Regions from separate parts of the Streptomyces sp. NPDC041068 genome, predicted to be linked through region 4. Evidence: riboswitches for the same ligand, from Rfam matches in the RefSeq annotation. Region 4 holds a riboswitch; each other region holds the start of a gene.

Region 1 (7,555 bases), on a different contig from region 4:
AGACCGTCGAGTCGCACGTGTCGGCGGTCCTGAGGAAGCTCCAGCTGTCCAACCGCCATGAGCTGACGCGGTGGGCGACGGCGCGACGGCTGGTCTGACCGGCCGCCGCACGGTCTGACCGGCCGCCGCACGGCAGCGGTGTGCGGCGCTAGCGGTGCGCGGCGCGGGGCGCCGTCCGGGACGGGCCCAGCTTCCGCAGGGCCCAGCGGTAGTGTCCCGCGGCCTTCGCGGCGCCGAGGAGGCCCGTCAGCCACAGGATCAGGCCGGTGCCCATGCCGAGCGCGACGTCGGTGTACGTCTCGCGGCCCGGTTCGGCGTACGCGGCCGCGGCGAAGGACGCCCACAGGCCGAGCGCGCACAGGGCGAGGGAGGACAGGAGCCAGAACAGGCTGAGGCCGGGCGAGCGCAGCCGGGCGTCGGACGCCGGATGACTGTCCAACGCGAGCCAGGCGTCGGTGAGTTCCCGTATCCGCCGGTCGCGGCGGATGCCGAGGACGACGCCGATCACCGAGGGGGCCAGCGCCGCGAGGCCGGCCACCGCGAGGACCGGGGCCAGCAGGAAGACGCTGGGGTCCTTGTCGTCGATGAACTTGATCGGCTGGGTCAGCAGCGCCCAGCCGATGACGCCGCCGACGCCGTACAGCCACAACAGCAGGAGCCGGTGCATCCCGAGGTGCCGCCTGCGCAACTCCCCGAGGGCACTCCCGCGGTCCGCGAGCAGCGTCTGCCGGTCCGGCCAGGTGCGCAGATGCGGGGGTGGCGGAGGCGGCGGCAGCGTACGGCTAGGCATGCCCCCGACACTACTGGTGGGCGTCGCGCCTGATCAGCGGTGGTCGGGTGCACCGGCTCACCGGTGGTCGAGTGCACCGGCTCATCGATCGGCGGCGCACCGGCTCACGCCACGCGGGTGGCCCCCGCGAACGGCATCTGGTCGATGGGTGCGAGCCGCACCGGCGCGCTCGGGTTCGGGGCGTGGATCATCTGGCCGTTGCCGACATAGAGGCCGACGTGGCTGATGCCGGAGTAGAAGAACACCAGGTCACCGGGGCGCAGTTCGGAGCGGGAGACCCGCTCGCCGGCGCCGATCTGGGCGTAGGTGGTGCGGGGCAGGGAGACCCCCGCCGAGCGGTAGGCGGCCTGCGTGAGCCCCGAGCAGTCGAAGGCGTTCGGGCCGGTGGCGCCCCATACGTAGGGGCTGCCGATGGCTTTGTACGCGTACGAGACGGCGGACGCGGCGCGGGCGTTGGGGGCCTTTGAAGGCGCGCCAAGGGCTGCGTCGCGGCCTGCCGAGCGGGCGGCCCTGTCGTCCTCGTCGTCGGCGATCCTGGCGCGCTCGTCGGCGGTGAGCCGGGACAGCAGCCGCTTCGCCTCGCCGAGCTTGTCGGTGACCGTCTTCTTGTGCTTGCGCAGCTCCGCCTGGCGCGCCCTGAGGGAGGCCAGGCGGTCGTCGGCCTCGCTGTGCAGTTGGTCGATCGAGCGGAGCTGCTTCTGTACGCCGCTGACGGCCGAGGCCTGGCGGCTGCCTGCCCGGTCGGCGAGCGCGGCGCGGTCCAGGAACTGCTCCGGGTCGGAGGAGAGCGCGAGTTGCACGGAGGGGTCGATGCCGCCCGCGCGGTACTGCGCCGCGGCGTACGAACCAAGGCCGTTGCGGGCGGAGTTGAGCTTCTCCGTCTTGCGGGCCGCCTCGTCGCGCAGCTCCCTGAGCGACTTCTCGGCCTTCTCCGCCTTCTCCTCCGCGCCGTTGTACTTCTCGGTGGCTATCTCCGCCTCGTGGTAGAGCGAGTCGACCTTGGACTTCACCTCGGCGGGGCTGAGCCGCGGTTCCGCGTGCCCCGTGCCGTCGAAGGCGGTCGCCGACGCGGCCCCCGCGAGGGCCAGGGTGGCTGCGGTGCGGGCCGTGCTCCCGCTGAGCGAGCGCTGTCTGGGCTTGCGGTGCGCTGCCACGAATCGGGCTCCTTACGTGTCCGGCGGCGGCCCGCACAGGGGGAGCGGGCCGCCGCCGGTTTTCTCGGCGGTGGTGGCCGACTGCCGTCCTGGGCGGGACGACGGTGGGGAGCCGGTCACCTGGTGGAGGACGCTAAACCTGACCGTCACGGGTTGGTGACGGATTGTGCGCAACTGGAAGAAGTGGACGGAACGGTGACCGAGCCCGACCGTGTCGATCACGGTGCGATGCCGCATTCGTGCACGTCAGTGACCGAGGGGGTGCTTATGGCACACCTGGTCCCGGAGTAGTGGTAAGGGGCCCCTGCTGTGCCCCTGGATCCCCCCGCTAGGCTCCGGCCTCATGGACGTACTCATCCATCTCTTCGTCGGCCTGCACATCATCGGCATCGCCTCGCTCCTGGGCGGCTTCCTGACCCAGATGAAGCAGATGGGCCAGGGCACGGCCCGCTTCGGCCCGGCGATGCTGCACGGTGCGTTGATCATGCTGGTCACCGGTGTGGCCCTGGTGGGCCTCAACCGGGCGGACGACAACACGGTCAACAACCTCAAGATCGGCATCAAGATGGCCGTGCTGATCGTGATCCTCGCGCTGGTCTATGTGAAGCGTGACGAGGAGAAGGTCGACAAGGGCCTGTTCGGCGCGGTCGGCCTGCTGACCACGGCGAACATCTTCATCGCGGTGCTGTGGACCTGAGTTCTCCACGCACTTGAGTCCTGCGCGGACTTGAGTTTTCCGCCTCTACGCGCGTGTGGCCCGCATCCTCCGGAGGATGCGGGCCACACGCGCGTAGAGGGTGGTTACGCGGGACGCACCACGCTGTGGATCGGCATGTAGTAGATCGACTCGACGCGGACGTTCGCGCCCGGCTTCGGGGCGTGGATCATCTTGCCGTTGCCGATGTAGATCCCCACGTGACTGATGTCGTCGTAGAAGAACACCAGGTCGCCCGGCTTCGCGTCGGCAGTCTTCACGGTCGTGCCGACCTTCACCTGGTCCCACGTGGTGCGCGGCAGGGAGATCCCCGCGGCCTTCCACGCGTCCTGGGTGAGCCCGGAGCAGTCGTAGGAGTCGGGTCCGGTGGCGCCCCAGACGTACGGCTTGCCGATCTGGGCCTCCGCGAAGTCGATGACCTTCGCGGCCTTGGCGGCGTAAGTGCCGTCCGTGCTCCCGGAGTCGGAGCCCGATCCCGATCCCGATCCGGAGCCGGTGTCGGAGCCCGAGCCCGAGCCGGTGCCCGAGTCCTGGCCCTCCTCCTGCTCCTTCTCCTTCTGGGCCGCCTCCTCCGCCTTGCGCTTGCGCTCCGCCTCGGCGGCCTGCTTGCGGGCCAGCTCCTCGGCCTTGCGCTTGGCCTCCCGCTCCTTCTTCCGCTCGATCGCCGCGAGTCTGGCCTTCTCCTCGGCGGTCAGCTCCGAAAGCAGCTCACGGGCCTCGCCCAGCTTCTTCTGGACGGTCTGCTTGCTCGTCCTGAGGTCGTCCCGAGAGTCGCTCAGCGTCTTGAGGCTCTTCGCCGCCTTCGTACGCTGCTTCGCCGCCGACACCTGCTGCGCCTGGTAGTCGTCGACCGCCTTCTTCTGGCGCTCGGTGAGCCGGTCCGACAGGTGGTTCTGGTCGAAGTAGCCCTGCGGGTCGTCGGCGAGCATCATCGTGGCCGTGTCCGAGACGGCGCCGGTGCGGTACTGCGCGGCGGCGAAGGAGCCGAGCTCCTGGCGCGCCTCGTTCAGCTTGTCGGTGCGCTTGGCCACGTCGTCGAGCAGGCGGTCGACCTTCTTGCGCTGCTTGTCGGTGCGTTCCTTGGCCGAGTTGTACTTCTGGGTGGCCACGCCCGCCTGGTGGTAGAGATCGTCGACCTTCTTCTGGACCTCTTCCAGGCTGGGCTTCGTCGGCGCGGAGGGCGCTGCCTGCGCGCTCTGCGACAGGAGGGCCACGGAGGTGAGGGCCGCCGTCGTGATGCCGATGGCGGGGGTCGTACGTATTCCGGCTGCCCGGGTCCGCGGCTTGCGGTGCGACGCCAAGGAGGCGACTCCTTCCGTAGACCGCCTACCGGGTTAGCTGTCGGGTTCGGGCGGATGGTCCGGAAGGTTGCCCTACAGTCCCGTACTTCGTACGGGACCGATTCACCCCAAGGTCTTGGTGGGTCCCCGGCTCCGAACGTGTCGGACTCGGCGGAGGCCACCCGTTCCCGGCGGGGTTCGCCGGTGGGGGACGAGCGGCCCGCCGGGCACGCTAGCCAACTCGTGTGCTCCGTGTGAAGGTTGATGTTCGATATGCCCGATACATTTTCGTGACTTTACGAGGCTCTTGATGCGGGCATGCCTCGCGGATGCCCCGTGAATGCGGAGGGTGATCGTCCGGGGGCGGGGCGTAGGCGAGGATCGCTTCGAGGGGAAGGTGGCCGGAACCCGGGGCGGGTTGTCAGTGGGGCCGCCTAGACTCGGGAGGCGATGAGCAGCCTCTTTGACGACAGCTTCCTGGCGGACCTCCAGCCCTCGAAGGGTACCGAGGAAGAGCCCCCGCCGCCGCCCGAGGACAGCGCCCCGGAGCCCATTCCGGACGACCTGTTCGACGGGAAGTTCGACGCGCCCATGTCCCGGGACACGCACTACCGCGACGGCGCCCCGCGCCCGGTCATCGACCCGGCGACGCTCCTCGACGGGCTGAACGAGAACCAGCGTGCGGCCGTCGTGCACGCGGGCTCCCCGCTGCTCATCGTCGCCGGCGCGGGCTCCGGCAAGACCCGCGTGCTCACCCACCGCATCGCGCACCTCCTCGCCGAGCGCGGTGTGCACCCCGGCCAGATCCTCGCGATCACCTTCACGAACAAGGCCGCGGGCGAGATGAAGGAGCGCGTCGAGCAGCTCGTGGGCCCGCGGGCGAACGCGATGTGGGTGTCGACCTTCCACAGCGCCTGCGTCCGCATCCTGCGCCGTGAGTACAAGAAGCTGGGCTTCACCTCCTCCTTCTCGATCTACGACGCCGCGGACTCCAAGCGCCTGATGGCCTTGGTCTGCCGCGATCTGGACCTCGACCCCAAGAAGTTCCCGCCGAAGTCCTTCAGCGCCAAGATCTCGAATCTGAAGAACGAGCTGATCGACGAGGAGGACTTCGCCGCCCAGGCCGCCGACGGCTTCGAGAAGACCCTCGCCCAGGCCTACGCGATGTACCAGTCCCGCCTCCGCGAGGCGAACGCCCTGGACTTCGACGACCTGATCATGACGACGGTCCACCTCCTGCGCGCCTTCCCGGACGTCGCCGAGCACTACCGCCGCCGCTTCCGCCACGTCATGGTCGACGAGTACCAGGACACCAACCACGCCCAGTACGCCCTGGTGCGCGAGCTGGTCGGCCCCTCCGGAGGCGAGGGTGACGACCCCGCCGAGCTGTGCGTCGTGGGTGACGCGGACCAGTCGATCTATGCCTTCCGCGGCGCCACCATCCGCAACATCCTCCAGTTCGAGGAGGACTACACCGACGCGACGACGATCCTCCTGGAGCAGAACTACCGTTCCACGCAGACGATCCTGAGCGCCGCGAACGCGGTCATCGAGCGGAACGAGAGCCGCCGCCCCAAGAACCTGTGGACCAACCAGGGCGCGGGCGCACGCATCACCGGGTACGTCGCCGACACCGAGCACGACGAGGCGCAGTTCGTCGCCGACGAGATCGACCGCCTCACGGACGCGGGCGACGCCAAGGCCGGCGACGTCGCGATCTTCTACCGCACGAACGCCCAGTCCCGTGTCTTCGAAGAGATCTTCATCCGCGTCGGCCTGCCCTACAAGGTCGTCGGCGGCGTCCGCTTCTACGAGCGCAAGGAAGTCCGCGACGTCCTCGCGTACCTGCGCGTTCTCGCCAATCCCGAGGACGCGGTCCCGCTGCGCCGCATCCTCAACGTACCCAAGAGGGGTATCGGCGACCGTGCGGAGGCGATGATCGACGCGCTCTCGCAGCGCGAGAAGATCTCCTTCCCGCAGGCCCTGCGCCGTGTCGACGAGGCGTATGGAATGGCGGCCCGCTCGACCAACGCCGTCAAGCGCTTCAACACGCTGATGGAGGAGCTGCGGACCATCGTCGAGTCGGGCGCGGGCCCGGCCGTCGTCCTGGAGGCCGTGCTCGAACGGACCGGCTATCTGGCCGAGTTGCAGGCCTCGACCGACCCGCAGGACGAGACCCGCATCGAGAACCTCCAGGAACTCGCCGCCGTGGCGCTGGAGTTCGAGCAGGGGAACGGCCGGGCGGAAGGCGATTCGGGCACCGAGGGGACCGCGGCGGGCGCAGAAGCCGCCGAAGCCGCCGAGGGCGCGGAGGCTGCGGAAGGTGGGGAAGGTGCGGAGACCGCGGAAGGCGCCGCTCCCGTCGGGTCGCTCTCCGACTTCCTGGAGCGTGTCGCCCTGGTCGCCGACTCCGACCAGATCCCGGACGAGGAGGACGACGGCTCCGGAGTCATCACTCTCATGACGCTGCACACCGCCAAGGGCCTCGAATTCCCCGTGGTGTTCCTGACCGGCATGGAGGACGGCGTCTTCCCGCACATGCGCTCCCTCGGGCAGGTCAAGGAGCTGGAGGAAGAGCGCCGCCTCGCCTACGTGGGCATCACGCGCGCGCGTGAACGGCTCTATCTGACGCGGTCCTCCATGCGCAGCGCCTGGGGCCAGCCCTCGTACAACCCGCCGTCGCGCTTCCTGGAGGAGATCCCGGAGGCCCATCTGGACTGGAAGCGGACGGGCTCCGTCGGTGCCCCGGCGCCGTCCCGCTCCTCGGGTCCGGCCGGAGGCATCGCCTCGACGCTGTCCTCCTCGCGCTCCCGCTCCGGCGGCGCGCAGGGCTTCGCCACGCGCCGTGCGTCGGAGAAGCCGGTGGTCGCGCTCGCGGTCGGTGACCGGGTCACGCACGACCAGTTCGGCCTCGGCACGGTGGTCGGCGTGAAGGGGACGGGCGCGAACGCCGAGGCGACGGTGGACTTCGGCGAGCCCAAGCCGAAGCGGCTCCTGCTGAGGTACGCACCGGTCGAGAAGCTCTGACGCGAGCAGTTCGGACGCGAGCAGTTCGGACGCCGAAGGCGGCGGCCTGAGTTACGTCGGGTCGAGGCCGTGGCTGCGCAGCCACGGCAGCGGGTCGATCGCCGAGCCGCCGCCGGGGCGCACCTCGAAGTGCAGGTGCGGGCCCGTGGAGTTGCCGGAGTTCCCGGAGAAGGCGATGACGTCGCCCGCCTTCACGGGACCGCTGGAGATCTTGTGCGTGGAGAGGTGGCAGTACCACGTCTCCGTGCCGTCCTTCGCGGTCACGATCGCCATGTTGCCGTAGGCGCTGTTCCACTTCGTGGACACGGTGCCGTCGGTCGCGGCCATGACCTCCGTGCCGTACGACACCGGGAAGTCGATGCCGGAGTGCGCGGACATCCAGTTGATGCCCGCCTGGCCGTACATCGCGCTCAGGCCGTGCTGCTTCACCGGCAGCGCGAACTTGGGACGCAGCCGCTCCTTGCGCGCCGCCTCCGCCGCCGCCTTCTTCTCGGCGGCCACCTTCTCGGCCTTGAGGTCGATGCGCTCCTGTGTGCGGCTCGCGCGGTCCGCGAAGTCGCCCGCGTCCGCCGAGAGGTTCGCGAGCTGG
Region 2 (7,555 bases), on a different contig from region 4:
TACACCTGGGGCAAGGCGGCGGCCCGCACGGTCGTGGAGTACCAGCAGTACGCGACGTCCCTTGCGGCGCTGCGCCACCGGGGCCGCCGCGGCCGGGCCGGCGCCGACTTCGTCGTACGCGAGCGCGAGCTGCTGGAGAAGCTCTGGGAGCGCCGCGAGCCGGCCCGCCCCGCCCTCGCGTACGCGGCCCAGGCGACGGCGCCAGTCATGCCCCCCATGCCGTACGCGGCGTACGGCATGCCGCCCTACGGGCCCGCCCCCTACGGCCCTCCCCCGTACGGGCAGCCGCAGCCCTACCCGGCCTACGGCTATCCGACGTACAACCCCTACCGCTCCTGAAAAGGACGGGGCGTCAGGCGGAGGCAGCCGTCAGCGCCGCGACCTCCGCCTCCGTCAGCTCCAGGTCCGCCACCGCGAGCAGCGCGGGCAGCTGCTCGACCGTGCGCGCGGAGGCGATCGGCGCCGCCACGGTGGGCTGGGCCGCGAGCCAGGCGAGCGCCACCGTCGCGACCTCGGCACCACGCGCCTCGGCGATCTCGTCGAGCGCGGCGATGACGCGGTCGCCCCGCTCGGTGCCCGCGTACTCCGCGACCTTGCCGCTGCGCGCGCTCTCGACCTTCGTACCCGGGCGGTACTTGCCGGTGAGGAAGCCGGACGCGAGCGCGTAGTAGGGGACGGCCGCGAGGCCGGAGCGCGAGGCGACCTCCTGGAGCGGGCCCTCGTAGGTGTCGCGGGAGACGAGGTTGTAGTGCGGCTGCAGCGCGACGTAGCGCGCGAGGCCCTCGCGGTCGGAGAAGTCGAGGGACTCCTGGAGCCGCTCGGGCGTGATGTTGGAGGCGGCGACGGCCCGCACCTTGCCGGCCCGCACCAGCTCGTCGAGGGCACCGATGATCTCTTCCACGGGGACCGACGGGTCGTCGTAGTGCGTGTAGTAGAGGTCGATGTAGTCGGTGCCGAGGCGCTGCAGGGACGCGTCGGCGGCACCCTTGATGGTGCTCGCGGACAGGCCCTTGTACTCGGGGAGGGCGCCGACCTTCGTCGCGATGACGACGTCGGAACGGTTGCCGCGCTCGGCCAGCCACTCACCGATGAGGGTCTCGGACTCGCCGCCCTTGTTGCCCTCCACCCAGAACGAGTAGGCGTCAGCGGTGTCGATGAAGTTGCCGCCCGCCGCGGTGTAGGCGTCGAGCACGGCGAAGGACGCCGCGCGGTCGGCGGTCCAGCCGAAGACGTTGCCGCCGAGGGAGAGGGGGAAGACCTCGAGGTCGGATGAGCCAAGTGTACGAAGAGACGTCATACGTTCCTCAACACGCTTACCGGAAGCGGAATTCCGCAACAGCCGCGGCCGTCCGGGTACATCGATCCGCCGTCCGGGCACGCCGAACCGTCGTCCGGATACACCGAACCGGCAGCCCTGGCGTCGGGGGGTCGCCGCCAGGACCGCCGGGGTTCCGGGGGTACGTCAGAGGTTGAGCCCCCGTCAGGGGTTGAGGCCCTTGCCCTGCAGCCAGCCGAGGGGGTCGATGCCGGTGCCGTCGGGCGTGTGGACCTCCAGGTGGAGGTGCGGCCCGGTGACGTTGCCGGTCGCGCCGACGCGGCCGATGACCTCGCCCGTGGTGACCTTCTGTCCGGCGCTGACGTTCAGCGAGGACTGGTGGCAGTACCAGATCTCCGTGCCGTCCTCGAGCTCCAGGACGGTGCGGTAGCCGTACGCGCCCGCCCAGCCGGCCTCCTTGACGGTGCCGGTGTGCACGGCCTTGAGCGGGGTGCCGGTGGGCGCCGCGAAGTCGAGGCCGGTGTGGTGGCCGGAGGACCACATGGATCCCGCGTCGCCGAAGTGCGAGGTGAGGGTGTACGAGGAGGTGGGGATGGCATAGCTCTTGGCGAGCTTGGCCAGGCGCTCGGCCTCGGCCTTGGCCTTCCTGGCCTCCTCTTCCTTCTTCTTCTTGGCGGCGGCCTTGGCCTCCGCCTCCTTCTCGGCGGCCTTCTGCTGTGCGGCGGCCTCGTCGGCGGCCTTCTTGACGGCGGCGTCCTCGGCCGCGGTCTGCACGGCGGCGTCCGCCTGGTCCTGCTGGTTCTCGGCCTGCTGCATGATGCGGGCGCGCAGTGCCTCGCCCGCGTCGGTGGTGCCCTGCTCGGCGTCGGCGGTGCTGACACCGGCGGCGGTGAGGGGGGCCGAGGCGGCCGCGGCGGTCGTGGTGTCCGACGTGTCGTCGTCGGATATCAAAGAGCCCACGCCCGGAAGGGACTTGGCCTCGGGGAGCGAGTCGGTGACGGTGCCCAGGTCGGGCATCGATATGGAGACCGGCGGCTTGCCGCCCTGCGCGGTGGCGATGCCGCCCGCGCCGACGGCGGCGATGACGCCCACGCCGAGGACGGTGGAGCTGCGGGCGAGTCCGCCGCCGCTCTTCTTGTGCACACGGTGCCTGCCGCGGACGGGACGGATGGACTCCTCGGTGGGATTCCACTCCTCGAAGGGTTCCTCGTCGTACGAACCGAAGTCGTCGTCATTCGGCACGTACACGGCTCGGGGGGCAGGCCGGTTGGACGCCACTGGGGCGCACTCCTTTCCTTCCTTCTCGCCTACCGGGTTAGCTGACGGGTTCGGAGCAGGAAGGTCTCCTACGAACATCTGGCACGGATGCACAGATGCCCGATTCACCCCAAGTTGGTGGTTCCCCGGCTCCCTTGCGGGATTAGGCGCGTGCGCACGGAGCCGCCTCGAGTGACGGCTGGGACGACCGCGCTGCGTTATCGAACGTTAATAGACGGCGGGTCGGTATTCCAAGCCGTTCCGGTTGATCGTTAACGCTCTTCGGCCGTACTTACCGGGACACCGGGGTTCGGAACGGGGCGAGTTGCCCCCGCATGCACGCGCACCGGAGCTTCACATTCCCTTGACAGTGCGTCAGTTGTTATGCGGAGGGGTGCACTTCAGTCACTGGGCGTCACGGCGGGATCGTCGGCGGCCGGCCGCCGCACCGCGAGGAGCGCCATGTCGTCGGTCGCACCGCCGCCGGTGTGCCGCCGCACCTCCTCGGTGAGCGCGGCGAGCAGCGCGTGCGGTCCCCCGCGCCCCGGGAAGATCCGCCCGCCGAGCCGGGCCGCGGGATCGTAGAACTCCCCCGCCACGTCGCGCGCCTCGGACAGGCCGTCCGTGTACAGGAGCAGCATCGCGCCGGGCGGGAAGTCGGTCTCGTCGGCCCGGTCCGGCCAGGTGCCGAGGTCGCCCATGCCGAGCGGCAGGGCGGGCTCGCTCGCGGAGAGCACGCACAGGCGCCCGTCCCCGCGCAGCAGCAGCGGTGCCGGGTGCCCGCGATTGATCAGCCGTACGACGCCCTCGCCGTGCCGGATCTCGGCGAGGACCGCGGTGGTGAACCCCTCGAAGGCGTCGAGCCCGTCGCGCCGGGTGCCCTCACGCGCGAGGGCCCGCTCCAGGCGCTGCGCGACCGCCTCCAGGGTGGCCTCCTGCTCGGCGGCCTCGCGGAAGGCACCGATGACGACGGCGACCGCGGCGACCGCACCCATGCCCTTGCCGCGTACGTCGCCGACGATGAGCCGTACGCCGTGCGGGGTGTCCTGCACCGCGTACAGATCGCCCCCGATGAACGCGTCGGCCTGCGCGGCCTCGTACCGCGCCGCGATGTCGAGACCGCCGATGCGGGCGTCCGGCTCGGGCAGCACGGCGCGCTGGGTGGCCTCGGCGATGGAGCGGGCGGTGGCGAGCTTGGCGTTGCCGCGGCGGACGACGCGGTTGATGACGATCGCGAGCGCGGCGACGGTCATCACGGTGATCAGCTCGGTGACGGCCTCGACATGGCTGGCGACGGCCCTGCCGTAGTGCAGGAAGAAGACGGCGGCCGAGGCCGCGATGCCGGTCAGAACGGTGTTGGCCAGCGAGTAGAAGGGGGCGGCGATCAGCGGGGCGGCCGTGAAGAGGGGGGCCGCGGTGAACTCCGGCGGGGTGAACGCGTCGAAGACGACGCCGACGATGAGGAGCAGGAAGGGCAGGGACCGCACGAAGGCCCACTCGTGGGTGGCTTCCTGGGTGGTGGCACCGCTGTCGCCGGATCCTCCTCGCTGCCCCACCGCTTGTCTCCCGCCGACTCCGCGCCCATCACCGCGCTCCGTCCAGGCTTCCCGCAGCGGGGGAAGGGTGCGACCTGATGTGGGCCGACCGGGTTACGGAGAGCAGGGACGGCCGAGGGTCCGGGACGGCCGGGGGGCACGGGACGGCCGAAGGCACGGGATCACGAAAACACCGAGGGCCCGGGACCAATCAATGGTCCCGGGCCCTCGGCCTTCAGTAGCGGGGACAGGATTTGAACCTGCGACCTCTGGGTTATGAGCCCAGCGAGCTACCGAGCTGCTCCACCCCGCGTCGGTGAACACAACAGTACGCCATCCGGAGGGGTGCGTCGAACCACTTAGGCGTTGCCCGCGTGCGTGAGGGTCTCCCAGGCCACGAAGAGGTCGTCCGTACCCTCGGGCCGCCGCTGCTCGGTGTACTTCGCGGTCTGCGGCATCTCCAGCTTCAGCCGCCCCTGCAGATGGTTCAGCCCGACCTCCGTGTCGGGCCCCATGTCGCGTTGCACCGTGCCGCCGCACAGCCAGTCAGGGGCCTTGGCGCCCAGCTGGTACTCGGAGTGGAACTCGAAGGCGGCCCGCAGCCGCTCCCGCACCTCCCCGTACAGGTCGACGCCCTGGTGGTGGGCGGTCTCCGCCATGTGGGACGTGGCGGCGAGTGAGTAGCTGGCGTGCTTGAAGTTGCGGCAGGTCTCCTGGGAGAGCCCGTCGACGAAGGTGTCCTGTCCGAACCAGTACTTCTTCAGCTCGGCGGCGGTGTCGATGCCGCTGCCCTCCGGGGAGACGGGCAGCTTCCCGTCGGACTCCAGATAGAAGTACGCGGGCACGCGCGTCCTGAAGTGGTGCACGGCCTTCTCGAAGGTGGCGTGGTCGTCGAGGAAGACGGCCATGGCCATGGTGGCGTCGGCCATCACGAGGTCCCAGTTGCCGTTGAAGTCGGCGGACCCGTCCTTGACCTGCGGCAGATAGGCGTTGCGCAACATCCGCTCGAACCGCAGCAGTTGGCCGTCGGTCCAGCCGTCGTAGGTGTACCGCACGGCCTCGGCGGCGCGGGCCCAGGACGAGGCGGCCCAGGCGGTCTGCAGCCCGGCGTTGGCCTCGGTGTGCTTGGTGATCACCTTCGACCAGGCGTCCATGATCTGCACGGCCTTCTCGGCGTGTGCGCGGTCCTTGGTGACGTTCCAGAGAAGGGCCTGGGTGTACGCGGCCAGGGCGTCCTCACGCTCTTCGACGCAGCCGCGGCCGGGGCGGGTGTCGGGCGGGCACTCCACGACGGCGTACGGAGTCGCCTGGTAGTCGGCGGCCCCGTACTTGCTGTCGCGCATCTGCTCGAACGCCGTCAGCCAGGGCTGATCCTGGGCCTGGACGTGCGCGCGGGCCCGGTCGAGCTGCGCCTTGCTGACGAGTACGCCGGGATGAGTGAACGGCAGGTCGAGCGGCCGAGCAGCGGCGGTCCGGCCACCCGAACCACCACCCGAGCCCCCGCCGCCGCAGGCGGCGGCAAGGGCGAGAAGGGGCACAAGCACGAGCACAAGAACACACCGCCCAGCCCCACCGTCACGAGCCGCCATGCCGCACCTCCGGGTCGACCCCAGCAAACCTGGCAGTCCAGCGTGTCCCGCAGCCTTGCCGCCCGCACGGCTGACCTACTCCGTTCGGGCGGCCCACGGCGCACGGACACCACGGCGCCCCGCCGGGCCGAAGCCGGGCGGGGCGCCGTGGTGTCGTACGCGATGGGGGTGAGGGTCAGGCCGCCATGGTCAGGCCGCCGTGGTGAGGTCGCTCGTGCGGGTGGGCTCGGGCTGGGCCTCGGTCGCCTGCGGGGTCTTGCGGTCGCGGATGAGGACGACGGCCAGGGCGGCCGCGGCCAGGACGCCCGCGGCGCCGGCCCAGAAGCTGGCGGACATCGCCTCGGTGAAGGCTTCGCGGGCCACCGTGGCGAGGGCGGTGTCGCCGGAGGAGGCGGCCAGGGCGAGGGCGTCGGAGACGGAGTGGCCAGCGGCGGCGGGGGCCGAGTCGGGCATGGCGTCGGTGTAGGTGCGGGAGAGGACGGTGCCGAGGACGGCGACGCCGAGGGCCGCGCCGGCCTGCTGGACGGTGTCGTTGAGGGCGGAGCCGACGCCGGCGTGCTCGGCGGGGACCGCGCTCATCAGGGCGGCGGTCGCCGCGGGCATCGCCAGGCCGCCGCCGACGCCGATCAGGACCATGGCTGCCGAGAGCATCCCGAACCCGGCGTCGGAGGGCAGGGAGGCGAGGGTGCCGAAGCCCGCGGCGATGACGGCCAGGCCGACGGCGGTCATCGGGCGGTTGCCGATCTTGTTGCCGAGGGTGGCGCCGACGCCGTTGAAGACCAGCGTGGCGACGGCCATCGGGGCGAAGGCGATGCCGGTCTTGGCGGGCGAGTAGCCGAGCACGAACTGCAGGTACTGGGTGAGGACCAGCATCAGGCCGCCGTTGGCGAAGGTGAGCAGGACCAGGGAGAAGCTGGCGCCGCTGAAGACGCGGTTGCGGAAGAGCGAGAGCGGCACCATCGGCGATTCGGTGCGCAGCTCCCAGATCACGAAGGCGGCCAGGGAGACGAGGGCGACGCCGAGCGAGAGCTGCGTGCTCATGTGACCGAGGCCGGCCTCGGCGGACTCAATGATCGTCCACACCAGCGCGGTCATGCCGACCACCGAAAGGATCATGCCCAGCGGATCGGCCTTGCGGGCGGGGCCCTTGGACTCCGGCATCAGAACGAGCGCGGCGACGATGGCGAGGGCGGCGATCGGGACGTTCATCAGGAAGACCGAGCCCCACCAGAAGTGGGCGATGAGCACGCCGCCGAGCACGGGCCCGCCGACCAGGCCGACCGCGGCCACCGCGCTCCAGGCGCCGATCGCCTTGCGGCGCTCCTCGTCGTCGAAGACGGTGATCAGGATCGACAGCGTGCTCGGCATGACGAGGGCGCCGCCGATGCCCATCAACACCCGCCCCGCGATGAGCTGTTCGGGATTCTGGGCGACGGTGGCCAGCAAGGACGCGGCGCCGAAGAGGGCAAGCCCCACGATCATCACCCGCCGCCGTCCGAACCGGTCGGAGAGGCTGCCCGCGGTGAGCAGCAGGCCGGCGAAGACCAGGATGTACGAGTCGATGATCCACTGGATGTCCTGCGCGTCCGCCTTCAGATCCGCGGCGATCGGCGGGACCGAGACGGTCAGGACCATGTTGTCGACGACCAGGACCAGCGTGCTCAGGCAGAGCACGATCAGGATGAGCCAACGGCGCGGGTGACGGCGCTCTTCCATCGCGAAAACCCCCTCGGGACTTGGGCGGCACATACACTGCGTACGACGTGCCCTCGTTGCGAACACTGTACGCACAGCGCACGCTGTGCGCAACAGGCGAACGCCATGCGCGCGGGAGGGAGCGAGAACGCGTCAGGCCCGGATCAGACGTGCTGTCCGATCCGGGCCTGAGAGGTAGACCG
Region 3 (7,555 bases), on a different contig from region 4:
GGACGCCTGCGCGGGCGGGCGCACGGTACTGGTCGTCGCCACGGCCGAGGGCGACCGCGCGCTCACGGACGGGCTCGCCCGCCTCGCGGGCTCGGGCCGCGTGGCCATGCCGGACTTGGAACTCCTCCCCGCCTCGTACGACCTGCCGGGCGCCCGCCTGCTCGACCTGGTCCAGGTCATGGATCAAATCCGCGACGAGTGTCCCTGGACCTCGCAGCAGACCCACAAGGGCCTCGCGAAGTACGCGCTCGAAGAGGCGTACGAACTGGTCGAGGCGATCGAGGAGGGCGACAGGAAGGAGCTGCGCGAGGAGCTCGGCGACGTCCTGCTCCAGGTCGTCTTCCACGCGAGGATCGCCGAGGAGGGCGGCCCCGGCGACGAGGACGAGCCCTTCTCCATCGACGACGTGGCGGGCGGCATCGTCGAAAAGCTCATCCACCGCCACCCGCACGTCTTCGGGGACGACTCGGCGCAGACCCCCGAGGACGTGAAGGCGCACTGGCTGCGCACCAAGGCCGAGGAGAAGCGGCGCACGTCGGTCACGGAGGGCATCCCGCTCGGCCAGCCCGCCCTTGCCCTCGCCGCGAAGCTGGGGTCACGGGTGCGGACGGCGGGGCTTGAGGTGGCGGTGCCGACGGGGGAGGGCGTGGGATACGAACTGCTCGCCTCGGCCCTGCGGGCCGAGGCGGAGGGCGTGGACCCGGAGGCGGCACTCCGCGCGGCCGCGCGGGCCTATCGGGACGCGGTGCTTTCGGCCGAGGGCGCGGGGGCTTAGTACGGTTGCTCCCCAAGGTGGCGTGATGACCAGGGGGCTTGTGTGGAGCGGGAGTTGGAGGAGCTGGCGGACTTCGCCGCGATGGCGCTGGCGAGGTCCATGCGTGCCGAGGACTGGGACGTGCGGGAGCTGCGCTTCCGGGACTGCTTCGCCGAGGCGGGTGTGCGCGATGGGTTCGCCCGGGAGCTCGCCCGGGACCACCGCCTGCTGGTTTCGGGGGAGATGACCACCCCAGGGACGCAGCGCGTCTGGTGCGCTCGAATCCGGGGCCTGCTCCAGGCGCGTCCCCTGCTGGCCGATGCGTTCCGTGAGCTGACCGCCGAGCTCATGCCGTCGCCGCGCGCGACGGTCGGCAACACCATCTCAGGCGGCACCGTCGACAACGCGGTCATGGCGGGCTCCATCGGTTCGGTCATGATCAACAGCGGCGCGGCGCACGGCGGGGTGCCCGCGACCGACGGCTGGCCCCGTGCCGACCAGCTCCGCCGCCTCGGCCTCGGCGTGCGCCCCACCCGCAGGACCGTCGGCGCGACGGCCCTGCCTCCCTACGTCGCCAGGGACTGTGACGACGAGCTGTCCGTTCTACTGAGGCAGGCCGCGCACTACGGCGGCCTCGTCATCGTCACGGGCGGACCCTTGTCCGGAAAGACCTCGACGGCATGGGCGGTCCTGCGGGCGAGTGTGGCGGAGGACTCCCGGGTCTTCGTCGCGGGCGGCGGAACGGACCTGCGCGACCTGCCGGACCAGCTCAGGGACCGCGCCACCGGAGGCACCCACGTGGTGTGGCTCGACGACCTCGACGCTCACCTCGCGGAGCCCGGCACCCCCGGTGTCCTCGCCCGGCTCACCCATGACCGTGTTCTGGTCCTGGCGACGATGCGGGACGAGGCGTACGACCGCCACCGCTTCGGGCACCACCCCGCCGCCCGCGCCCTGAGCGTCGCCCAGACCGTCGAGGTCCCCACGGAGTGGAGCGAGGCGGAGCTGGCGCGCCTCGCGGCGGTGGAAGACGCGCGCCTCGCGGACGCGGTCCGCTGGCGCGGGGACCTCGGCATCACGCAGTTCCTCGCGCTCGGCCCCGACCTGTGGGAGGAGTGGCGCAGGGCGCGGCGCGGACGGCGGCTTGGCCACCTTCTGGTGCGCGCGGCGATCGACCTCGCCCGGCACGGGATCACCGAGGCGATGCCGCTGGAGGCCCTCATCGAGGTGGCGGACGAGTACGCGGAGCAGCCCATGGAGAGGGAGGAGACGTACACGGATGCGCTGGCGTGGGCCGCCTCACTCCGGACAGGCGCCGCCGGACTGCTCCTACCGGGAGCGGAGGAGGAGACGTGGCGGGCCTGCGGCACGCTCGTGGCGGACGCCCTGCGCGCGCCGGGCTTCCCGGCCGCCGACCAGTACGTCTGGTGGGCCATGGTCAAGGCGGCGCGGCAGCACCGCCCGGCGGAGCACGGCTCGATGCTGGCGGCGGCCAGGTCCGACCTGCGGGCGCGTGCGGAGGCGGGTGACGGCGACGTGATGCGGGCCCTGGGGGAGTTCGCCGGTAGCGCGGGGGACATCGCGGATGCCAGGCACTGGTACGGCAGGCTGGTGGACCTCGACCGGGGCAGCGCGCTGCCCGTCGGCGAGGACCTCCTGGAACTCGGCGAGTACACCGAAGCCGCCCGGTACATGGAGATGGCCGCGGCCGACGGCAGCCGCTGGGCGGCGAGCGCACTCGCCCGGCTGCACCTCGACCGCGCCGAGCACTGGCTCGCGCGCGCCGCCGAGCAGGGCGACGAGAAGGCCGCCGCCACCCTCGCTCACCTGCGGTCCGGCCCGGAGAGGAAGCCGGATACCGTCAAGGAGTGACCGAAAAGACCGTCCCGTCCGCAGCCGCGGACGACCCGGAGACCCCGCCCGAGGCCCAGGGGCCCGAGCTCTTCACCTGGGAGTTCGCCACCGACCCCTACCCCGCTTACGCCTGGCTCCGGGAGAACGAAGCCGTCAGCAAGCAGCGGCTGCCCAGCGGGGTCGAGGCCTGGCTCGTCACTCGGTACGCGGACGCCCGGCAGGCCCTCGCCGACCAGCAGCTCAGCAAGAACCCGGCCCATCACGACGAGCCCGCGCACGCGAAGAGCAAGACCGGCATCCCGGGTGAGCGCAGCGCCAACCTGATGACGCATCTGCTCAACATCGACCCGCCGGACCACACCCGCCTCCGGCGCCTCGTCTCCAAGGCGTTCACCCCGCGCCGCGTCGCCGAATTCGCACCACGGGTACAGGAGTTGACGGACGACCTCATCGACCGGTTCGTCGAGGAAGGCACCGCCGACCTCATCCACGAGTTCGCCTTCCCCCTCCCCATCTACGCCATCTGCGACCTGCTCGGCGTCCCGCGCGAGGACCAGGACGACTTCCGCGACTGGGCGGGCATGATGATCCGGCACGGCGGGGGCCCGCGGGGCGGTGTCGCGCGGTCCGTGAAGAAGATGCGCGGCTATCTCGCCGAGCTGATCCACAGGAAGCGCCTCGACCCCGGCGACGACCTCATCTCCGGCCTCATCCGCGCCTCCGACCACGGCGAGCACCTCACCGAGAACGAGGCCGCCGCGATGGCCTTCATCCTTCTCTTCGCCGGGTTCGAGACGACCGTCAACCTCATCGGCAACGGCATGTACGCCCTGCTCACCCACCCCGAGCAGCGCGAGCGGCTGCAGAAGGCGATCCAGGAGGGCGACACCGCACTCCTGGAGACCGGTGTGGAGGAACTGCTCCGCTTCGACGGGCCCGTCGAGCTCGCCACCTGGCGCTTCGCCACCGAGCCGCTCAGCATCGGTGGCCAGGACATCGCCGCGGGCGACCCCGTCCTCGTCGTGCTCGCCGCCGCCGACCGCGACCCCGCCCGCTTCGACGACCCCGACACCCTCGACCTGTCGCGCCGCGACAACCAGCACCTCGGATACGGGCACGGAATCCACTACTGCCTCGGCGCCCCGCTCGCCCGACTGGAGGGTCAGACCGCCCTCGCGACACTCCTGCGGCGCCTCCCCGATCTGCAACTCGCGGCGGATCCTGCCGATTTGCGGTGGCGTGGGGGACTGATCATGCGGGGACTGCGCACGCTGCCCGTGGAGTTCACAACCGCACAGAAAACGACGTCCGATTGACGCCGAACTGACGGGCCATCACGGATGTGACTTTTACGTGATCTCCGCTGCATCGACTTGTGACAAGCGTTCGACTGCGGCTACGTTCACGACGACTTGAGCGCCCCGGCGCCTCAAGTCGTCGCAGCAGTCTCCTGAAAGGCAACCGCATGCTCTCCGGCAATGGTCGTCACCGACGCCCCCGCCAGGCCCCGGCCCTCATCGTCGCGGCAGGAGTCACCGGATCAGCCATCGCCATCCCGCTGCTCGGCGCGACCAGCGCCAGTGCCGCCGAGACCACGACGTGGGAGAAGCTCGCCGAGTGCGAGAGCGGCGGCGCGTGGAGCGCCAATCCCGGCAACGGCTACTACGGAGGGCTCCAGCTCTCCCAGGAGACGTGGGAGCAGTACGGCGGCCTCGCGTACGCGCCGAGCGCCGACCAGGCGAGCCGCTCGCAGCAGATCGCCGTCGCCGAGCAGATCCTCGACGACCAGGGCACCGCCGCCTGGCCGAGCTGCGCCCCGATCGCGGGCCTCACTCAGGACGGCGCCGCGGCCGACGTCGACCCGGGCGCCCCGGTCACGCCGCAGCCCTCCGACACCTCCGACCCGTCCGGCTCGACCGGCTCCGGGGGCTCCGAGGACTCCAAGGACTCCAAGAACTCGGAGAAGGAGAAGGGCAAGGAGAAGGACAAGGGGAAGGACAAGGAGGAGGAGGGCTCCGGCAAGGCCGGCGGGTCGCCGGACGAGCCGTCCGACGAAGCCTCCGACTCCGCCGACCCCTCCGGCGACGCGAGCGACACGCCCGGCACGGGCGACAAGTCCCGAGACAAGAATCACGACGAGTCCGGCGACAAGGGCAGCAAGGAAGACAAGGGCGGGAAGGGCGACAAGGCCGACGGCAAGGGCGACTCCGGCAAGTCCGGCCAGAAGGACACCACTTCGCCCGAGCCCGAGGACTCGACCGAGCCCTCCGACTCTTCCGACGGCTCCAAGGACTCCGCGTCCGGCCGCCACCGCGGCGACCGCGCGGACGAGAGCCCGTCCGCCGGTGGTGAGGGTGACCGTCCCGGGCGGCACGCGTCGCGCGGCGGCGACCGCACGGACGAGGTCGCCGACGGGACGTACACGGTGCGCTCCGGGGACAGCCTCTCGGTCATCGCGCACGACCTCGACGTCGACGGCGGATGGCACGAGCTCTACAGCGAGAACAAGAAGACCGTCGGAGCCGACCCGGACCTCATCCTCCCCGGTCAGAGCCTCGATCTGGGCGAAAAGTAACGGAAGTTGACGAAGAGTCGGGCGGGGTCTTCGTGCCGAATGTCCGGTTTGGCGCGAGTGAGAGATGGGTCTCAGAAGACCTGATCGTCTTTGAAATTCGGTGGATTGCGTGGCTACGGTCGTGACCGCTCGCCACTGCGGGCCCCGCCGGTCGGTACGCCGAATCCTGCCAACGGCCGGACGGGAACAGTCGTCGCTCAAGAGCGCCGTAGGCAGGAGCGGGGGACCCAAGGTAAGTGCCGGAAACGGCTAGGGGTGAAGTCGCGCTCTAGGAAGCGCGGCCGGGCAACCACATCGGCCCGAACCCGACAGCTCACCTCGCAGGCGTCGGTGTAGGGGATCAACTCATGCTGCTTTCCGGCAAGGGCAAGCACCGTCGCCCGTCCAAGGCCACCCGTGTCGCCACGCTCGTCGGCGTCACCGGCGCGGCCGTCGCCGCCCCGCTGATGGCGGCCGGTTCGGCCAACGCCGCCACCGGTGCCGAGTGGGACGCGGTCGCCCAGTGCGAGTCCGGCGGCAACTGGGCCATCAACACCGGCAACGGCTACTACGGCGGCGTGCAGTTCTCCGCCTCCACCTGGGCCGCGTACGGCGGCACCAAGTACGCGCCCACCGCCGACAAGGCCACCAAGGCCCAGCAGATCGAGATCGCCGAGAAGGTCCTCGCGGGTCAGGGCAAGGGCGCCTGGCCGAGCTGTGGCGTCGGCCTCTCGGGCGCCGCGTACAACGGCGGCGGCTCGCAGCAGGAGACCCAGCAGCCGCAGCAGCAGACCAAGCCGCAGCCGCAGAAGACGCAGCAGCAGGCCGCTCCGCAGCAGCAGGCCCCGCAGCAGCAGGCCGCGCCGAAGCCGCAGCCGACGCCGCAGACCGAGACCAAGAAGACCGTCGAGACCCCGACCGGCAAGACGGTCAAGAAGGGCGACGGCGAGTACAAGGTCAAGACGGGCGACACCCTGTCCAAGATCGCCGAGGACCACAAGGTCAAGGGCGGCTGGCAGAAGGTCTACAAGCTCAACGGCGACATCATCGACGACGCCGACTTCATCTACCCGGGCCAGCAGCTGCACCTCAGCTAAAGGCCCCACCCCGGCCGTGCCTCGGCGGACGCACGGCCGGCCCCCGTCCCCACGGGCTCCCGGCCCCGGTGCGCGTATCCCCCGTACGCACCGGGGCCGGGCCATGTCCGCCCCCGAAATGCCGGAGCCCCCGGCCCCCCGCAGCCCGGCCCCGTGTTCGCCCCTAGCGAGCTACCAGTCAGTAGAAACGCGGCCTTCCGTCCCGTTTCCCAGGTATTTGGGCCCTTGGCCGTCCCACGGGACGGGCGGTCGGCTGGCCGAAGCTCCGGAGCCCGTTAGGCTCAGGAGACGCAGGGCCGAAGCGGCCTGCGTCATCGCGTATTCGCGTCACACTCCCAGAAGGAGATGCTCGTGCCGTCCATCGACGTCGTCGTAGCCCGGGAAATCCTGGACTCCCGAGGCAACCCCACGGTCGAGGTCGAGGTCGGCCTCGACGACGGCAGCACGGGTCGTGCCGCCGTTCCGTCCGGTGCCTCCACCGGTGCCTTCGAGGCCATCGAGCTCCGCGACGGTGACCCGAACCGTTACCAGGGCAAGGGTGTCGAGAAGGCCGTCCTCGCCGTCATCGAGCAGATCGGCCCGGAGCTCGTCGGCTACGACGCCACCGAGCAGCGTCTGATCGACCAGGCCATGTTCGACCTGGACGCCACCGACAACAAGGGCTCGCTCGGCGCCAACGCCATCCTCGGCGTCTCGCTCGCCGTCGCGCACGCCGCCTCCGAGGCCAGCGACCTGCCGCTGTTCCGCTACCTCGGCGGCCCGAACGCGCACCTGCTGCCCGTCCCGATGATGAACATCCTGAACGGTGGGTCGCACGCCGACTCCAACGTCGACATCCAGGAGTTCATGATCGCCCCGATCGGCGCGGAGTCCTTCTCCGAGGCCCTGCGCTGGGGCACCGAGGTCTACCACACCCTCAAGAAGGTCCTGAAGGACAAGGGTCTGTCGACCGGCCTCGGCGACGAGGGCGGCTTCGCCCCGAACCTGGACTCCAACCGCGCCGCCCTCGACCTCATCCTCGAGGCCATCAAGCAGGCCGGTTACGTCCCCGGCGAGCAGATCGCGCTCGCCCTCGACGTCGCCGCGTCCGAGTTCTACAAGGACGGCAAGTACCAGTTCGAGGGCAAGGAGCGCTCGGCCGCCGAGATGACCGAGTACTACGAGGAGCTCGTCGCCTCGTACCCGCTCGTCTCCATCGAGGACCCGCTGTTCGAGGACGACTGGGCCGGCTGGAACGTCATCACCGAGAAGCTCGGCGACAAGGTGCAGCTGGTGGGCGACGACCTGTTCGTCACC
Region 4 (7,555 bases):
ACGTGAAGACCTCCGGCGACGTCGAGGTGCCCGTCATCGAGGCCGCCGTCGACGAGGAGCTCGCCCGCTTCGCCGCGGAGGGCCCCACTCCGGAGGAGATGGAGCGCGCCCAGGCGCAGTTGGAGCGCGAGTGGCTCGACCGGCTCGGCACGGTCGCGGGCCGCGCCGACGAACTGTGCCGGTACGCCGTCCTGTTCGGCGACCCGCAGCTCGCCCTCACCGCTGTCCAGCGCGTCCTCGCCGTCACCGCGGAAGAGGTCCAGGAGGTCGCCGAGGCCCGGCTGCGCCCGGACAACCGCGCGGTGCTCGTGTACGAGCCCGTGTCCGCCGCCGACGAGACCGCCGACGAGAACACCGGTGACGCCGAGGAAGAGGAGGCGGCGAAGTGACCGAGGCCGCGACGATGCAGTTCCATCCCCAGCCCCAGGCGGGCACGGCCAAGCCGTGGGCCTTCCCCGCGCCCGAGCGCGGCGCGCTCCCCAACGGCCTCACCGTGCTGCGCTGCCACCGCCCCGGCCAGCAGGTCGTCGCCGTCGAGATCCACCTCGAAGCGCCCCTGGACGCCGAGCCCGAGGGCCTCGACGGCGTCGCCACGATCATGGCGAGGGCCTTCAACGAGGGCACGGACAAGCACTCCGCCGAGGAGTTCGCCGCCGAGCTCGACCGCTGCGGTGCGACGCTCGACGCGCACGCCGACCACCCCGGTGTCCGCGTCTCCCTCGAAGTGCCGGTCTCCCGCCTCCCGAAGGCGCTCGGCCTGCTCGCCGACGCCCTGCGCGCCCCCGCCTTCGCGGACAGCGAGATCGAGCGTCTCGTACGCAACCGCCTGGACGAGATCCCGCACGAGGCCGCCAACCCGGCGCGCCGCGCCGCCAAGGAGCTCTCCAAGCAGCTCTTCCCGGCCACCTCGCGCATGTCGCGCCCGCGCCAGGGCACCGAGGAGACGGTCACCGCCATCGACTCGGCGGCGGTCCGGGCCTTCTACGAGAAGCACGTCCGGCCCGCCACGGCCACCCTCGTCGTGGTCGGCGACCTGGCGGGCACCGACCTGGACGCCGTCCTCGCGGACACCGTCGGCACCTGGACGGGCGGCACGGCCGAGCCGCTCCCGGTGCCTCCGGTGACCGCCGACGACACCGGCCGCGTCGTCATCGTGGACCGCCCGGGAGCCGTCCAGACGCAGCTCCTGATCGGCCGCATCGGCGCGGACCGCCACGACCGGGTCTGGCCGGCCCAGGTGCTCGGCACGTACTGCCTGGGCGGCACCCTCACCTCGCGCCTGGACCGCGTCCTGCGCGAGGAGAAGGGATACACCTACGGCGTACGGGCGTTCAGCCAGGTCCTGCGCTCCGCCCCGGACGGCACGGGCGCGGCCATGCTCGCCATCAGCGGCTCGGTCGACACCGCGTCCACGGGGCCCGCGCTCGACGACCTCTGGAAGGTCCTGCGCACCCTCGCCGCCGAGGGCCTCACGGACGCCGAGCGCGACGTGGCCGTGCAGAACCTGGTGGGCGTCGCCCCGCTCAAGTACGAGATGGCGGCCTCCGTGGCGGCCACGCTCGCCGACCAGGTCGAGCAGAACCTCCCGGACGACTTCCAGGCGCAGCTGTACCGGCAGTTGGCCGCCACCGGCACCGTGGAGGCCACCGCCGCGGTCGTGAGCGCCTTCCCGGAGGACCACCTGGTGACGATCCTCGTCGGGGACGCCGCGCAGATCGAGGAGCCCGTCAGGGCCCTCGGGATCGGCGACGTGAGCGTGGTCACGGGCTGAGTGGCAGTCAGGACATATCGGGACCCCGGCGACTGTTTCGGCCGCCGGGGTCCTCATATGTCCGAATTCATATGGAGGTTGCCTGTCTGGCGTGTGGCGTGCGCTACAAAAGCCGAGTTCTGTTTGTCGATTGACAGATGTCCCGCTTAGCGTCGGTCCGGCTGTCCGTCACGCAGTACGCCGCGTCCGCGGCACCGGACAGTCATCGCCGAGTCCCCGTACGGCGCGAGCCAGGGGAGCCGGGGACCCACATGTCCCCTGGGGTGAATCGGGCACCTTGCCGCGAGGCGAGGGATCCGTAGGAGACCTTCCTGCTCCGAACCCGTCAGCTAACCCGGTAGGCGAGAAGGAAGGAAAGGATCAGCCGCTTCATGGCGTTCACCCGTGCCACCGGGAAGCACCGTCGTCCGAGCCGCCTGACGCGCACGACCGCGAACGCCGCGGGCGTCGCCGCGCTCACCACCACCGGCGTCATCGGAGGCCTCGCGGGTCCGGCGTTCGCCGCGGCCGACGACGCGGCCATCGAGCACACCGGCCTCACCCAGGCGATCTCCGTGGGCGACTCGCTCGCCGCGAGCATCGACGCGCAGGCCGCCGCGCAGCAGCAGGCCGCCGACGACGCCGCTGCCGCCCAGAAGGCCGAAGAGGCCGCCAAGAAGAAGGCGGCCGAGGAGAAGCGCAAGGCCGAGGCCGAGGCCAAGGCGAAGGCCAAGAAGGAGCGCGAGGCCAAGGAGCGCGCCGCCCGCGAGGCCGAGCGCAAGCGCCTGAACACCTACGTCTCGCCGATCAGCGGCTCGTACGTCTCCACGGGCTACAAGACCGGCGGTGCCATGTGGTCCTCCGGCAGCCACACCGGCGTCGACTTCCACGCCGCGTCCGGCACCACGGTCCACGCGGTCGGCTCCGGCACCGTCGTCGAGGCCGGCTGGGGCGGTGCCTACGGCAACAACGTGGTCATCAAGATGAACGACGGCACGTACACCCAGTACGGCCACATGTCGTCCCTCAGCGTCACCGTCGGCCAGACGGTGACCCCGGGCCAGCAGATAGGCCTCTCGGGCTCCACCGGCAACTCCAGTGGCCCCCACCTCCACTTCGAGGCCCGCACCGGCGAGGACTACGGCTCGGACATCGACCCGGTCTCGTACCTGCGCTCGCACGGCGTCAACGTCTGACGGCTCCCGTACGGCTCCGAAAGCCCCGGCTCGCACAGAGCCGGGGCTTTCTCCGTTCTTGGCCAAAAGATATCCATGGATTCCGGTCCGCCGTCGGAAATTCCGGCGCCCTGCAATAGAGTCACGGAACGAGCGAGAACGAGCGTCGGTCGACCGCGTTTCGCGGGGATTAAGGCGGAGGTCCGGTCATGCGCATTCCCGCGCAGTCGGTATGCACGGCGATCCGGGACGACATTGTCTCCGGTGTCCACGAAAGGGGCGGCCGGCTCACCGAGGAACTCCTCGCGCGCCGCTACGGCGTCTCCCGTGTCCCCGTGCGCGAGGCCCTGCGCACCCTGGAGGCCGAGGGGTTCGTCGTCACGCGCAGGCACGCGGGCGCGTGCGTCGCCGAGCCGACGGAGCAGGAGGCCGCCGACTTCCTGGAGATACGGATGCTGCTCGAACCGCTCGCCGCGGCCCGTGCGGCGCAGCGCCGCACCGACGCGCACCTCAAGGTCCTGCGCGGCCTCGTCAGGCTGGGCCAGGAGCGGTGCAGGAGCGGGCGCGGGGAGGATCTGCGCGCGCTGGGCGGCTGGTTCCACGAGACGCTCGTCCAGGCGTCCGGCAGCCCGGGGCTCAGCGCGCTGCTCACCCAGCTCCGGCACAAGATCGCCTGGCTGTACGTCGTGCAGCAGCCGGCGGCGCCGACCGAGTCCTGGTCCGAGTACGCCGCGATCGTCGACGCGGTGGCCCGCGGGGACGCGGAGCGGGCCAGGGCGCTCACCGCCGCGCACGCCGAGCGGGCGACGGGCGTGCACCGATGGCGCCATGCGCAGGCGCCTGCGCCTGCGCGGCCTGACGGTCGGGCGTATGTGAGGGATTCGCAACATCCCGTAAACACGGCGGGCCTCCGGAATTAACGGAGGCGCCGTATACAAAGAGAGGGAATTTCGCACGGCCTGCTCTGCCGTGCGCGCGTTTCTTTTTTGATCCCGAAAACGTCTTGCGCATACGTCGATGGGGTCACCCGGAATTCCGGGTGACCCCATCGACGTATTGCTGAAGAACGTGTCCCAGAAGGAACGTGTCCTAGACCGTCTCCGGAAGCTCCTCGAGCCCCTCGGCGACCAGCTTCGCCAGACGGTCGAGGGCGGCGTCCGCACCCTCGGCGTCGGAGGCGAGCACGATCTCCTCGCCGCCCTGGGCGCCCAGGCCGAGCACCGCGAGCATCGAGGCGGCGTTGACCGGGTTGCCGTCGGCCTTGGCGATCGTCACGGGGACGCCGGCGGCCGTGGCCGCGCGGACGAAGATGGAGGCGGGTCGGGCGTGAAGGCCCTCGGCCCAGCCGACGTTGACGCGGCGCTCAGCCATGTGTTGCTGCCCTTCCAGGTGTCTCACACTTGTCTAGACCAGTGTCTCATGCCGTCGCGGGTGCTCTGCCGGACGTACGTCCCGCTCCCGGTCGCCTTTCGACCTCTCCTAGCCTGCCCCGGGCCCGGCGGCCGCGCGACCCGTACCCTGGGCCCCATGCAGCCCCCGTCGGATCAGCAGGATCGGCACGACCACCCCTCCCACTGGGAAGCCGATGTGGTGCTGCGCGACGGGGGGACCGCCCGGATCAGGCCCATCACGGCCGAGGACGCGGACCGCCTCGTCAGCTTCTACGAGCAGGTCTCGGACGAGTCGAAGTACTACCGCTTCTTTGCGCCCTATCCGCGCCTGTCCGCCAAGGACGTGCACCGCTTCACCCACCACGACCAGGTGGACCGGGTGGGGCTCGCGGCCACCGTGGGCGGCGAGTTCATCGCCACCGTGCGCTACGACCGCATCGACGAGCGCGGCATGGCCGCCAGCGCGCCCGCCGACGAGGCCGAGGTCGCCTTCCTCGTGCAGGACGCCCACCAGGGCAGGGGAGTGGCCTCCACGCTCCTCGAACACATCGCGGCCGTCGCCAGGGAGCGCGGCATCCGCCGTTTCGCGGCCGAGGTGCTGCCCGCCAACACCAAGATGATCAAGGTCTTCACGGACGCCGGCTATCAGCAGAAGCGCAGCTTCGAGGACGGTGTCGTCCGCCTGGAGTTCGACCTGGAGCCGACCGACCGCTCGCTCGCCGTGCAGCGCGCCCGCGAACATCGGGCCGAGGCCAGGTCGGTGCAGCGGCTGCTCACCCCGGGGTCGGTGGCCGTGATCGGCGTCGGCCGGATCGCCGGCGGCGTGGGCCGCAGCGTGCTGCGCAACCTCCGGGACTCCGGCTTCACCGGGAGCCTGTACGCGGTCAACGCCGCGTTCGACGAGGGGACCGAGATCGACGGCGTGCCCGCGCACCGCTCGGTGGCGGCCATCGAGGAGCCCGTGGACCTCGCGGTGGTCGCCGTGCCCGCCGACCGGGTGCCGCAGGTCGTCGCCGAGTGCGGCGAGCGGGGCGTGCGGGGCCTGGTGGTGCTCTCCGCCGGGTACGCGGAGAGCGGCGCCGAGGGGCGCGAGCGGCAGCGCGAACTGGTGCGCCAGGCACGGTCGTACGGCATGCGGCTCATCGGCCCCAACGCCTTCGGTGTCATCAACACCTCTCCGCAGACACGGCTCAACGCCTCGCTCGCGCCGCAGTCCCCCGCGCGCGGGCGGATCGGTCTGTTCACCCAGTCCGGCGCGATCGGCATCGCGCTCCTGTCCGGCCTGCACCGCAGGGGCGCGGGGCTCTCCACGTTCGTCGGCTCGGGCAACCGCGCGGACGTGTCCGGCAACGACGTACTCCAGTACTGGTACGAGGACCCGGACACCGACGTCACGCTGATGTACCTGGAGACCATCGGCAACCCGCGCAAGTTCACCCGCCTCGCGCGGCGTTCGGCGACCGCCAAGCCGCTCGTCGTGGTGCAGGGCGCCCGGCACAGCGGCATCGCGCCCACCGGGCACGCGGTGCAGGCGACCCGCCTCCCGCACGCCACGGTGTCCGCGCTGCTGCGCCAGGCGGGAGTCATCCGCGTCGACACGGTCACCGAGATGGTCGACGCGGGGCTGCTGCTCGCGGGACAGCCGCTGCCGTCCGGGCCCCGCGTCGGCATCCTCGGGAACTCCGAGTCCCTCGGGCTCCTCACGTACGACGCGTGCGTCGCCGACGGGCTGCGGCCGCTGCCGCCGCGCGATCTGACGACCGGGGCCACACCGGCCGACTTCCGGGTCGCGCTCGCCGAGGCGCTGTCGGACGACGCGTGCGACGCGGTGATCGTCAACGCGATTCCCTGGGTGGGCGATGACGGGACCACCGCGGATCCGGAGACGCTGGCCACGGAGCTGCGCCTCGCGGCCGCGGGGTGGCCCGCGAAGCCGGTGGCCGTGGTTCATGTGGAGCTCGGAGGGCTCGCCGAAGCTTTGTCGGCTGCTGCCAGCACACGGCCTGATGCTCCTGTTTCGGTACCCGGCGGTGAGAGTTGTGCCCACCCGTTCCGCCGTGCGGAACGCCTGCCCACAACGGGAACGGACACGGCAGTGGAGCCGCCTGCGGAGGAGTACAGGATCCCCGCCTACCCCGCCGCCGAGCGTGCCGTCCGGGCCCTCGCCGAAGCCGTCAGGTACGCCCAGTGGCGGCGCGAGGCCGCCGAGCCGGGGAGAGTGCACGAGTACGACGACATCGACGAGAGCGGCGCCGCGGACCGCATCGCGGAGCTGCTCGCCAAGGACGGCGGGGACCCCCGCGGCGCCACCCTCGCCCCGGACGACGCCCACGAGCTCCTCGGGCGGTACGGCATCCACGTACGACAGGCCCTGCCCGCGCCCGATCCCGACGCGGCGGTGGCAGCCGCCGGCAGGCTCGGCTACCCCGTGGCCCTGAAGACCACCGCTCCGCACCTGCGGCACCGCGCCGACCTCGGCGGAGTGCGCCTCGACCTCGCCGACGAGGACCAACTGCGCCGAGCCTACCAGGAGTTGACGGACGTCTTCGGCAGCCCCGCCGAGCTGCGCCCCGTCGTGCAGGGCATGGTGCCGCGCGGCGTCGACACCGTCGTGCGCGCGGTCATCGACCCCGCGGCCGGAGCGGTGCTCTCCTTCGGGCTCGCCGGTGCCGCGTCCGAGCTACTCGGCGACACCGCGCACCGCCTCGTCCCGGTCACCGACCGTGAGGCGTCCTCCCTGGTCAGGTCCATCCGGACCGCACCGCTCCTGTTCGGCTGGCGCGGCTCGGCCCCCGTGGACACCCCCGCGCTCGAAGAGCTGCTCCAGCGGGTCTCCCGGCTCGTCGACGACCACCCCGAGGTGGTCGCCGTCTCCCTGGAGCCGGTGGTCGTCGCCCAGCGCGGCCTCTCCGTGCTCGGTGCCTCCGTGCGGCTCGCGCCCCCGCCGGCCCGCGACGACCTCGGCCCGCGCACGCTTCCCGGCTATTGACCGGCTGCTGACAGGGGGCAGAGGCGGCCACGGGGCCCGTGCGCCCCGCACCGGGCCGTAGGATGGACGGCATGGCAAAGACCGGTACGACGACCCAAGGGCTGCGCGCGGCGATCGAGCGCAGCGGCTACTACCCGGCCCTCGTGGCCGAGGCGGTGGAGGCCGCGATCGGCGGCGAGGCCATCGGGTCGTACCTGGTCCACCAGGAGACCACGTTCGACGCGAACGAAGTGCGTCGGCACGTCACGGT

Evidence for each region. A riboswitch is a leader RNA that binds a small molecule or an ion and turns the genes downstream of it on or off. The one in region 4 is predicted to bind cyclic di-AMP.
Region 1: another riboswitch for cyclic di-AMP. It lies ahead of AB0B50_RS18405 (NlpC/P60 family protein); the one in region 4 lies ahead of AB0B50_RS36735 (M23 family metallopeptidase).
Region 2: another riboswitch for cyclic di-AMP. It lies ahead of AB0B50_RS30985 (M23 family metallopeptidase); the one in region 4 lies ahead of AB0B50_RS36735 (M23 family metallopeptidase).
Region 3: another riboswitch for cyclic di-AMP. It lies ahead of AB0B50_RS33200 (transglycosylase family protein); the one in region 4 lies ahead of AB0B50_RS36735 (M23 family metallopeptidase).

The regions. Positions count from the first base shown of each region.
Region 1 covers NZ_JBEZCG010000007.1:278,161-285,715, reverse strand. The annotation lists gene AB0B50_RS18425 (response regulator transcription factor) at 1-98, shown strand, start outside; gene AB0B50_RS18420 (hypothetical protein) at 149-790, opposite strand; gene AB0B50_RS18415 (NlpC/P60 family protein) at 895-1,944, opposite strand; gene AB0B50_RS18410 (hypothetical protein) at 2,288-2,641, shown strand; gene AB0B50_RS18405 (NlpC/P60 family protein) at 2,746-3,960, opposite strand; cyclic di-AMP (ydaO/yuaA leader) riboswitch at 3,967-4,123, opposite strand; gene AB0B50_RS18400 (ATP-dependent DNA helicase) at 4,390-6,966, shown strand; gene AB0B50_RS18395 (M23 family metallopeptidase) at 7,018-7,555, opposite strand, start outside.
Region 2 covers NZ_JBEZCG010000014.1:261,441-268,995, reverse strand. The annotation lists gene AB0B50_RS30995 (PrsW family intramembrane metalloprotease) at 1-339, shown strand, start outside; gene AB0B50_RS30990 (aldo/keto reductase) at 353-1,297, opposite strand; gene AB0B50_RS30985 (M23 family metallopeptidase) at 1,481-2,554, opposite strand; cyclic di-AMP (ydaO/yuaA leader) riboswitch at 2,566-2,713, opposite strand; gene AB0B50_RS30980 (PP2C family protein-serine/threonine phosphatase) at 2,935-4,089, opposite strand; tRNA gene AB0B50_RS30975 (tRNA-Met) at 4,308-4,381, opposite strand; gene AB0B50_RS30970 (alginate lyase family protein) at 4,428-5,612, opposite strand; gene AB0B50_RS30965 (MFS transporter) at 5,847-7,373, opposite strand.
Region 3 covers NZ_JBEZCG010000016.1:237,411-244,965, forward strand. The annotation lists gene AB0B50_RS33180 (nucleoside triphosphate pyrophosphohydrolase) at 1-775, shown strand, start outside; gene AB0B50_RS33185 (hypothetical protein) at 818-2,626, shown strand; gene AB0B50_RS33190 (cytochrome P450) at 2,623-3,924, shown strand; gene AB0B50_RS33195 (transglycosylase family protein) at 4,074-5,183, shown strand; cyclic di-AMP (ydaO/yuaA leader) riboswitch at 5,378-5,526, shown strand; gene AB0B50_RS33200 (transglycosylase family protein) at 5,531-6,259, shown strand; gene eno (phosphopyruvate hydratase) at 6,605-7,555, shown strand, end outside.
Region 4 covers NZ_JBEZCG010000020.1:115,608-123,162, forward strand. The annotation lists gene AB0B50_RS36725 (pitrilysin family protein) at 1-389, shown strand, start outside; gene AB0B50_RS36730 (pitrilysin family protein) at 386-1,771, shown strand; cyclic di-AMP (ydaO/yuaA leader) riboswitch at 1,968-2,130, shown strand; gene AB0B50_RS36735 (M23 family metallopeptidase) at 2,143-2,946, shown strand; gene AB0B50_RS36740 (GntR family transcriptional regulator) at 3,135-3,845, shown strand; gene AB0B50_RS36745 (HPr family phosphocarrier protein) at 4,015-4,296, opposite strand; gene AB0B50_RS36750 (GNAT family N-acetyltransferase) at 4,453-7,305, shown strand; gene AB0B50_RS36755 (DUF5998 family protein) at 7,377-7,555, shown strand, end outside.